Regions from separate parts of the Dietzia sp. ANT_WB102 genome, predicted to be linked through region 2. Evidence: riboswitches for the same ligand, from Rfam matches in the RefSeq annotation. Region 2 holds a riboswitch; the other holds the start of a gene.

What was found. A riboswitch is a leader RNA that binds a small molecule or an ion and turns the genes downstream of it on or off. The one in region 2 is predicted to bind cobalamin.
Region 1: another riboswitch for cobalamin. It lies ahead of FQ137_RS06485 (energy-coupling factor ABC transporter permease); the one in region 2 lies ahead of FQ137_RS03540 (precorrin-8X methylmutase).

Annotation. Positions count from the first base shown of each region.
Region 1 covers NZ_VOBA01000001.1:1,419,748-1,424,394, reverse strand. The annotation lists gene FQ137_RS06495 (sugar transferase) at 1-608, shown strand, start outside; gene FQ137_RS06490 (diguanylate cyclase) at 605-1,783, shown strand; cobalamin riboswitch at 1,831-2,062, shown strand; gene FQ137_RS06485 (energy-coupling factor ABC transporter permease) at 2,097-2,867, shown strand; gene FQ137_RS06480 (energy-coupling factor ABC transporter substrate-binding protein) at 2,864-3,226, shown strand; gene FQ137_RS06475 (energy-coupling factor transporter transmembrane protein EcfT) at 3,227-3,955, shown strand; gene FQ137_RS06470 (energy-coupling factor ABC transporter ATP-binding protein) at 3,952-4,647, shown strand, end outside.
Region 2 covers NZ_VOBA01000001.1:784,416-789,062, forward strand. The annotation lists gene FQ137_RS03535 (precorrin-2 C(20)-methyltransferase) at 1-1,443, opposite strand, end outside; gene FQ137_RS03540 (precorrin-8X methylmutase) at 1,440-2,105, opposite strand; cobalamin riboswitch at 2,156-2,281, opposite strand; gene FQ137_RS03545 (nitrite reductase) at 2,273-3,193, opposite strand; cobalamin riboswitch at 3,255-3,450, shown strand; gene cobN (cobaltochelatase subunit CobN) at 3,441-4,647, shown strand, end outside.

The sequences.
Region 1 (4,647 bases), 640 kb from region 2:
TGATCAGGGTTCGGCGCCACATCTACCGGACGTGGTATTGGAAAACCAAGCGGCTCTTCGACATCACCGTGGCCGGGGGCGCGCTACTACTGCTCTCGCCTCTGCTCGCGCTGATTGCGGTGTCCGTGGCGGTGTCCGATCCCAAATCGTCGATCCTGTTCCGGCAGGTGCGGGTGGGGCGCGGTGGCCGCGAATTCATGCTGTATAAGTTCCGCTCGATGCGCTCGGTCACCGCCGAGCACTCCGACACCGACTGGCACCCCGAAGACCGCATCGATCCGATCGGGCGATTGCTGCGCATCTCCTCACTCGACGAGCTACCTCAGCTGTGGAACGTCGTGCGAGGGGACATGGCACTGGTCGGGCCGAGACCGGAGCGTCCGCATTTTGTTGAGCAGTTCGCCCGCAGCGTCCCCTCGTATCAGGACCGTCACCGGGTCCCCGTAGGGCTGACCGGGTGGGCGGCGATCCACGGACTACGCGGAGACACGAACATCGGCGACCGCGCCCTCTACGACAACTTCTATATCCAGAACTGGTCTGTGTGGCTCGACGTGAAAATCCTGCTACTCACCGCCAGAGCGGTTCTCAGGGGCACGGGCTCATGATTATGCCCCTGCAGCTCTGGGAGAGGTACGACGCCCGGTCCGCCGCCGTTCTTGTCAGTAGCTGCGGGGGGCTGCTGCTCCCGCTCCTCGCCATCGCCAGTCCGGAGCTGTTCCACGCGGGCGCGATGTCGGCACTGGTCGCGGTCTGGATGTGCGCTGTCGTCCTGTTCGTCTTCACGATCCGGGTCGGCAAGCTGACGGACAGGCAGTTCGGGGTGGTCGGCATCACCGCCATGGTCGGCGTCGCGATCTCCGCGTCCATCGTGACCGACCCGGCCGTCGCCCCGGCGATCGTCGCGCTCCTGTCCGCGATGCCCGCGATCGCCGCGATGTCGTCGACCAGGCGGACCACGATCGGCTTCACCGTCGCAGCGTTGCTTCTCGCCGCCGGCTTCTCCGTTTTCTGGTCGACCTCCCTCACCGCTCGACTCGTGGCGGTCGCCGCCTCCATCCTTACGGTCTCGATACCCGTGGCCCTGGTCGTGGCCCTCCGGAGCTCCCTGGAGTTCGCGATGGAGAAGGTGGCGCGACTCGGAGAGATCGACCCACTCACCCACGCGTTGAACCGCCGCGGTCTCACCAGGCGGCACGCGCGGGTGTTCGAGCACTGCGTTCGCCGGGGCCTGCCGGTGGGCTTCCTCCTCATCGACATCGACCACTTCAAGTCAGTCAATGACAGCCGCGGGCACACTGCCGGCGATCGGGTGCTCGTGAATTCCGTAGCCACCATCGCCGCAGCGGCGCCACCGCACAGTCTGGTGAGCCGCATCGGCGGCGAGGAGTTCGTGGTGATGTCCGCTGCCGAGAACAAGGCGGACGTGAGCGCCGCCGCGGAACGGATCCGGATGGCGGTCGCGGCGGAAGGCGAGGTGACGGTGAGCGTGGGCGCCGTGGTCGCCTCGATCGTCACAGAGTCCGAGGGCTGCCCGAACGCCTCCGCGATCATTGATGAACTCACCCGGCAGGCGGACCTCGGCGCGTACCGGGCCAAGTCTCTCGGCCGGGACCGGGTGGTGATGCGCACCGCGCCCACGATCCACTGGACACCCGGGATCGAGGACGAGGGCACCGACTCGCCGGTCAACCTCAAGAGTGGTCACCCGTTGGGTGCACTGGCCGGGCAGGAACTCAAACGTCGGCGACAGGCTCCCGAGGAGAGTCGGCGGATCGCCTAGGTGCGTTTCCCCCGGCCGGTCGGCCTGTGGCATCGTCATCGCGCTTCCCCTCGGGAGGCGCCCACGGTATACGCTTTGCGCAGCTACGGCGTTCGGGAACCCGGTGTGAGACCGGGGCGGCCCTCGCCACTGTGAGCGGTGATGTCACCGGTCCTTCGTGCCACTGCCCGCACTTGTCGTGCTGGCGGGAAGGCGGACCGGCGGCGGTTCGGCCCGTCTCGATGAGATGGGCCGGGAAAACCGTGAGCCAGGAGACCGGCCGTGGCTGCCACCACGAGTGCCCGCGAGGTGACGGGCAGAAAGGTTCCACCAGATGCATATCGCAGAGGGTTTCCTGCCGTCGGCGCATGCCGTCGCATGGACCGCCGTCGCGGCGCCGTTCGTGATTCACGGCGCGCGGGAGGTCGTCAGGACTGTCCGTCGGACGCCGGAGGCGGGTGTGCTCCTGGGCGTCGCCGGGGCGTTCACGTTTGTCATGTCGGCCATCAAGCTCCCCTCGGTGACGGGGTCGAGCTCGCACCCGACCGGGACGGGCCTGGGGACGATCATCTTCCGACCACCGGTGATGGCGTTTGTCGCCACCGTGGTCTTGTTGTTCCAGGCGTTGCTGCTCGCGCACGGAGGGATCACCACACTGGGCGCGAATGTGTTCTCCATGGGGGTTGCCGGCCCGTGGGCTGCCTACGCGGCGTTCGTCGCGTGTCGGAGGGTCGCGATGCCGCTGCTGGGTGCGGTGTTCGTCGCCGCGTTCCTCGCCGACCTCATGACGTACATCACCACGAGCGCCCAGCTCGCGTTGGCGTTCCCGAGTGCCGAGCACGGTCTGTGGTATTCGATGGGCGAGTTCCTCGCGGTCTTCGCTTTGACGCAGATCCCGCTCGCGATCGTCGAAGCGCTCGTCGTGGTGGTCATCGTGAGTGTTCTGATGCGCATCGCCTCGCGCGAACTCGACCTCCTCGGCTTCTTCCGGCGTGCACGCCTCTCGGACCCCGAAAACGACGACGACGAGGCAGTCGCCACCGGGGCCGACGGTGGCGCCGGCGGCTCCCAGGCTCGGGTCGGGACCACGGAGGTGTCGCGATGACCGGCCGCAAGCACGTCAACGTGTGGGTGCTCGTCGGGCTGATCGCCGCGGCTTGCGCGATCGCGGTGTTCTCCCTGATCTACGGCACCGGGGCGGGCGGCGCCTTCGAGGGGGCCGACGGACAGGCTGAGGGCACGATCGGCGAGGTGTCGCCGCAGTACGAGCCCTGGTTCGAGCCGCTGGTGCCCGAACTGCCGGGAGAAGTCGAATCGGGACTGTTCGCGCTCCAGGCCGGGATCGGCGGCGGGATCGTCGGCTACGGCATCGGCGTCCTGCGGACCCGGTCCAGGCACCGCCGGGACAGCGGGATCGCTGCCGCGGGCACTGCCACTCCCGGCGCGGCCCCCGCCGGGCACTAGATGAATCCGATCGAACTGGCGGCCTCCCACAACCGCTGGTCGGCCCTCCCCACAGCGGAGAAGCTCCTGCTCTTCGGTGGCTTGCTGGTGGCGGCGCTTCTCGTGCCGCCGCCGGTAGGCCACGCGGTGATCCTGGCCATCTGTGCGGCGTGTGCGCTTGTCCTGGCCCGGGTGCCCGCCCGGGTCTATGTGCCGGCGCTACTCGCGCCCGTCGTGTTTCTCCTCCTGGGCACCGGCCCCCTCATCTGGGATCTGGTGGATTGGCGTTTCGTGGTGGACCCGGCCGGGGTGGACACCGCGTGGCGGACGGTGAGTCGCGCGAGCGCGGCCACCGCTACCACCATCACGCTGGCCTGCACGACTCCGGTCGCGGACCTGCTGGCCGCCGGGCGGCGGGCGGGACTTCCCGGCCCCCTCGCGCACGTCGTGGACACCACGTATCGCCTGATCGGCATCCTCATCGGCACCACCCGCACATTGCGCCAGGCCCACGATCTCCGGCTGGGCAACCGGACCGCGCGCGCCGCGATCAGCTCGGTGGGCACCCAGTTCGCTTCGGTCTTCGTGCTGGCCGTGACTCGCGCCCGGGCGATCGACGACGCGATGTCGATGCGGGCCGAACGAGGCGAGACCGCGGTCCTCGCTCCGGCGCGTCCGGTCTCCCCCGCCCGCGTGGCCGTGATCGGGGTGGTCCTCGTGGCCGTCGCCGCCCTGGGGGTCGTGACGTGACGATCCTCGCCCTCCACGGTGGCCGGTTCTCCTACCGGCGGGCCGACACGCCCGGCGGGCGACGGCACATCGTGCTCGACGGCGTCGACCTGGCGGTGTCTGCCGGGGCGCGGATCGCGCTGCTCGGCGGGAACGGCAGCGGCAAGACCACACTGATGCGCCTGCTAGTGGGTCTGGCCCCCCTCGAGGCGGGCGTGATGGAACTCGACGGTGTGCGGCTCCGGGACCGGCGGGCGGACCGGACCCGTCTCCGGGAGTCCGTGCAGATGGTGCTCCAGGAGCCCGACGATCAGATCTTTGCCACTTCCGTGCGCGCCGACGTGTCGTTTGGCCCCGTCAATCTCGGCCTGGGTTCCGACGAGGTGGCGCGACGGGTCGACGAGGCGTTGGAGTCCCTAGCAATCACCGATCTCGCGGACCGCGTCCCCCACCACTTGTCCTTCGGTCAACGCAAGCGGGTGGCACTCGCCGGAGCGTTGGCGATGCGGCCCCGCGTCCTGCTCCTCGATGAGCCGACTGCGGGACTCGACCCGCTGGCGTGCGACGACCTGGTGGCCGCGTTGGATGCGCTCCACGAGACGGGGACGGCGATCGTCATGGCCACCCACGACGTGGACCTCGCGTGGGCCTGGGCGACCGAGGCTGTCGTGCTCTCGGGGGGCCGACTCACCCGCGGGCCAGCCCACGACGTG
Region 2 (4,647 bases):
GCGGCCCACCACGACGGGCGTGGCCGGATCGCGATGGCGCAGCAGGATCTCGCGGGCGTCGGCGACCTGGCGGGTGCGCGAGCGGGAGGCGGGGTTGTAGATCGCCAGCACCAGGTCCGCGGCGGCGATTGCATCCAGGCGTCGTTCGACCACCTCCCAGGGTTTGAGCCGGTCGGACAGGCTCACCACCGCGAAGTCGGCGCCGATGGGAGCTCCCGCCCGAGCGGCCACCGCCTGGACGGCGGAGACCCCGGGCGCCACGCGGATGTCGACGTCGGCGTACCGAGGATCCTCGGCGGCCTCGAACACAGCGGCCGCCATGCCGAACACTCCCGCGTCTCCGCCGGAGACCACCGCGACCCGCTCGCCGGCGAGCGCGAGATCCAGCGCGAGCCCGGCCCGGTCCACCTCGACGGTGTTGCCCGAGCAGTGGCGTGTCAGGCCTGCCCGCTGCGGGACACGATCGACATACGGTGCGTACCCCACCACGTGGTCGACACCGTCCAGCACCTGGGAGGCCTCCGGGGTGAGCCAGGCGTCCGGGCCGGGGCCGAGCCCGACCACGTGCAGGACCGGGCCGGCGGGAGTCGGCGACGACCCGCCCGATGCCACCTGCGGGTCGCCAGCGTGCGCCGTCGGCGTGGTGCGGGCCGTGGGCGTGGTGCGGCGGCCGGTCGGGTCGCCATGCCGCGAATCGCCGGGCACCACAATGAGCGAAAAGTACGGCACGGTCGACGGATCGACGTCCGCGACCGCGCGGAAATGCTCGGCCGCCATCGACGCCCGCTCCACATAGACCGCGCCGTCCAGCCGCCCGGCGGCCTCAAGTGCGTTGCGCACGGAGGGGAAGTTCCGTCCCAGCTTCATGATGATCGCCCCGTCGGTGTCCGCGAGACGTCGCGCGAGCTCGGGCTCGGGCAACGTGCCGGGCAGTACCGTGAGGACGTCGGTCTGTCGGACCAACGGCGTGGCCGAGGTGGCGGTCGCTGCGGCGAATGCGGGGACCCCAGGCACGATCTCGGTGTCGAAACGCTCCGAGAGCCGGTCGTGCATGTACATGAACGAGCCGTAGAACAGCGGGTCCCCTTCGGAGAGCAGCACCACGTCACGGCCGGCGGTCAGGTGCTCGGCCAACCGTTGTGCGCTGCACTCGTAGAAGTCCGCGATGGCGCCCGCATAGCCGCCGGGATGGTCCGTGACGCCCGTGGTCACGGGGTACTCCAACCGCTCCTCGATCACGGTGGGGCCGATGAGGTCGGCAGCGATCCGTCGGGCGTTGGATTCCTTGCCGCGACCCGCGTGATAGGCCACCACGGCCGCGGAGCGGATGAGTCGGGCGGCTTTGAGGGTGAGGAGCTCGGGGTCACCGGGGCCCACGCCGACCCCGTAGAGCCTGCCTGACGCGCCGACGCCATCGTTGCCGACGGGGTGTGCGGCGGTCATTCGGTCTCCTGCGCCAGAGCGTTGACAGCCGAGGCGGTCATCGCCGACCCCCCACGCCGGCCGTGCACGGTGACAAAGGGGATGTCGATGCCGTGGTCGCTCGAGAACGCGGCCAGCGCCGCCTTGGATTCCGCCGCACCGATGAACCCGACCGGGCACCCGACGATCGCCGCCGGTCGCGGAGCCCCGTCGATCAGCATCTCCAGAAGGTGGAACAGTGCAGTGGGGGCGTTGCCGATCGCAACGACGGCCCCGTCCAGGCGGTCACCCCACAACGCGAGCGCGGCGGCTGAGCGGGTGGTGCCCATCTGTGCGGCCAGCTCGCGCACACCCGGATCGGACAGCGTGCACACCACATCGTTGTCCCGGGGGAGCCGGGCGCGGGTGATCCCCGACGCGACCATGTGGGCGTCGCAGAGGAGGGGCGCGCCCGAGCCGAGCGCCGACCGGGCGGCCCCGACGAGATCCGGGTGGACCTGCAGGTCGTCGACCAGGTCTGTCTGCCCGGTTCCGTGGACCATCCGCACGGCCAGCTTCTCCGCCTCCGCCGGCAGCCGCGACAGGTCCGTCTCCCGGCGGATCGTGGCGAAGGAATCGACGTAGATGGCGGGGCCGTCGTCGATGTAGTCATAGCGACGCGGCGGCCGGGCAGCACTGGGCATGGGTCCTCCTCGGGGTTCTCGCCCCGGACTGGAAAGCGCAGCGACGCGGCATGAGCGCGCTGATCCCCCGCGAGTGTCTGGCTCGGCACGCGTCACACGCGGGCCTCACAGTGGCGGAACCGCCCCGGAATCGCACCGGGTTCCTGACGTGTGGGACGGAAGGCAGCCTACTCGGGCACGACCAGCACTCCGCGCCACGGGGTGACGATCAGCTCGGCCACACCCGCGCCGGTGAGGCGGCCGACGAGACCCCGGTCGAGCACCCCGCCCGGGGCCTCGACGTGCTCGATCCCCGCCGTCACCGGGGACTGGGCCGGGGACGGGGCCGACGCGTCAGACGGAACGGGTACCGGCCCGTAGGCGAGCGGTCCGGCGGGGTCGGGCAGGCGCACATCCGCAGTCGACACCGCGGCGAGCGGCGCGGCGGAGGCGGCGGTCAGCTCGCGCACGTGCCAGGGCGCCTCGGGACCGGCGCCCCGGGCCTCGACGAAATCGCGCGCCAGCGCTGTCAATCGGTCGACGGCCTCGGCTAGCGGTACGACGGCCGACCAGGCGTCGCCCACCCGCAGTTGAACGGTGTCGCGGTCGAGCGCGACGAACCCCAGGTCGCAGGACCGCTCGACCAGGTCACCGCGGCCGTCGTCCAGGACGAACAGGAACCGGCCCGGCAAACCGCCGAGCGCGGGATCGGCGAGCAAACCGGAGTCCAGCGACTCGGTCACCGATCGCAGGTCCGCCCGGCCGCCGACCAACCCCGTCAGCGGCGAGACCAGGACGTTGCGCACGAGCTCGTGCCCGGGCGAGGGGAGCAGGCCGGTCCCGGCGATCGCCGAGATCACCTCGGAGGGCAGCTGCCCGTCCGGCCCGATCGGCAGGGCGCGCAGCTGCAGGTTCGCGCGGGTGGTGACGTGCACGTCGTCGTCGCCGTATCGTGCGGCGACCCCGTGCAGAGCGGTGAGGGACTCCGGCGACAGGCGGCCACCCGGGATGCGCAGCCGGACCAGGGCGCCGTCGGAGGCCGGCCACGGCCGCAACACTCCGGGGCACAGGTCGCCGCGCGTGCGGCGGGTGGGTTCGGTGATGCTCACGAGGGCCAGTGTGGCATCACGGTGGGTGGAGGGCGGCGGCCCAGGGGTGGGCGGTGACGGATAGGCTCGCCACTGCCGTGGTGTTCGGGAAGCCGGAGGAAAAGCCGGCGCGGCCCTCGCCACTGTAGTCGCGGAAGTCGCGCACCCTCGTCCGTCCCGACCCGGGGCGGAGACCACTGGGCCCACCGGCCCGGGAAGGTCGGTCGCACGGCGTTGATGCGAAAGCCAGGAGACCGGCCACGGCGACATGTTCCACGAGGGTTTGGAGAAGAACATGCGCCCCACCCGGCGTTCGGCGTCCCCTGACGACGCCGCGGCACGATCGCACGACACGGCAGCTGCCCACGACTCACAGCACGAACGCCGCATCGCCCTGCTGTCCACCTCCGACACGGACCTGCTCTCCGCGCGGGCCTCCGGCTCAGCCTGGACGCTCGGCAACCCGTCCCGACTCGACATCGAGGTGGACCTCCCGGACCTCCTCACCGACGCCGATCTGGTCGTGGTGCGCATCCTCGGCTCGCGGCGCTCCTGGGAGGCCGGGTTCGCCGCCGTGCTGGATGCGGGTGTGCCCGTGGTGGTCCTGGGCGGTGAACAGAGCCCCGACGCCGACCTCATGGAGCTGTCGACGGTGCCGATCGGCATCGCGGCCGAGGCGCACCGTTACCTCGCCGAGGGCGGCGAGCGGAACCTCGCGCAGCTGCACGCCTTCCTCTCCGACACCGTGCTGCTCACCGGCGCCGGCTTCGAGCCGCCGGAGAGTGTGCCGGTGTGGGGGATGCCGGACCGGCCCGACGCGCCCGCCGCCGACGGACTGCCTCGAGTGGGCGTCCTCTACTACCGCGCGCACGAGGTGAGCGGGAACTCCGGTTTCGCGCACGCGCTGGCCGACGCCGTCGACGCGACCGGCCGCGCCGTCGGCGTACCCGTCTTCGCGGGGTCCCTGCGCTCGGCACCCGACGAGCTGTTCACCGCGCTCGGCACCCTCGACGCGATCGTCGTCACCGTGCTGGCCGCCGGCGGCACCACTCCCGGCGCGGTGAGCGCCGGCGGCGAGGACGAAACCTGGGACGTCGAACGCATCGCCGCCCTGGACATCCCCGTGCTGCAGGGGCTGTGCCTCACCTGGAGCCGGGACGACTGGGCGGACTCCGACGACGGCGTCAACCCGCTGGACTCGGCCAATCAGATCGCCATCCCCGAATTCGATGGCCGGATCATCACCGCGCCGTTCTCGTTCAAGGAGATCGACGCCGACGGCCTGCCCCGCTACGTGGCCGATCCGGAGCGGTGCGCCCGCGTCGCCGGGATCGCCGTGGCCCACGCACGGCTGCGGCACGTGCCGCCCGCCGACCGCAAGATCGCACTGGTGCTCTCGGCCTATCCCACCAAGCATTCCCGCATCGGCAACGCCGTAGGCCTCGACACCCCTGTCTCGACCATCCGGCTGCTGC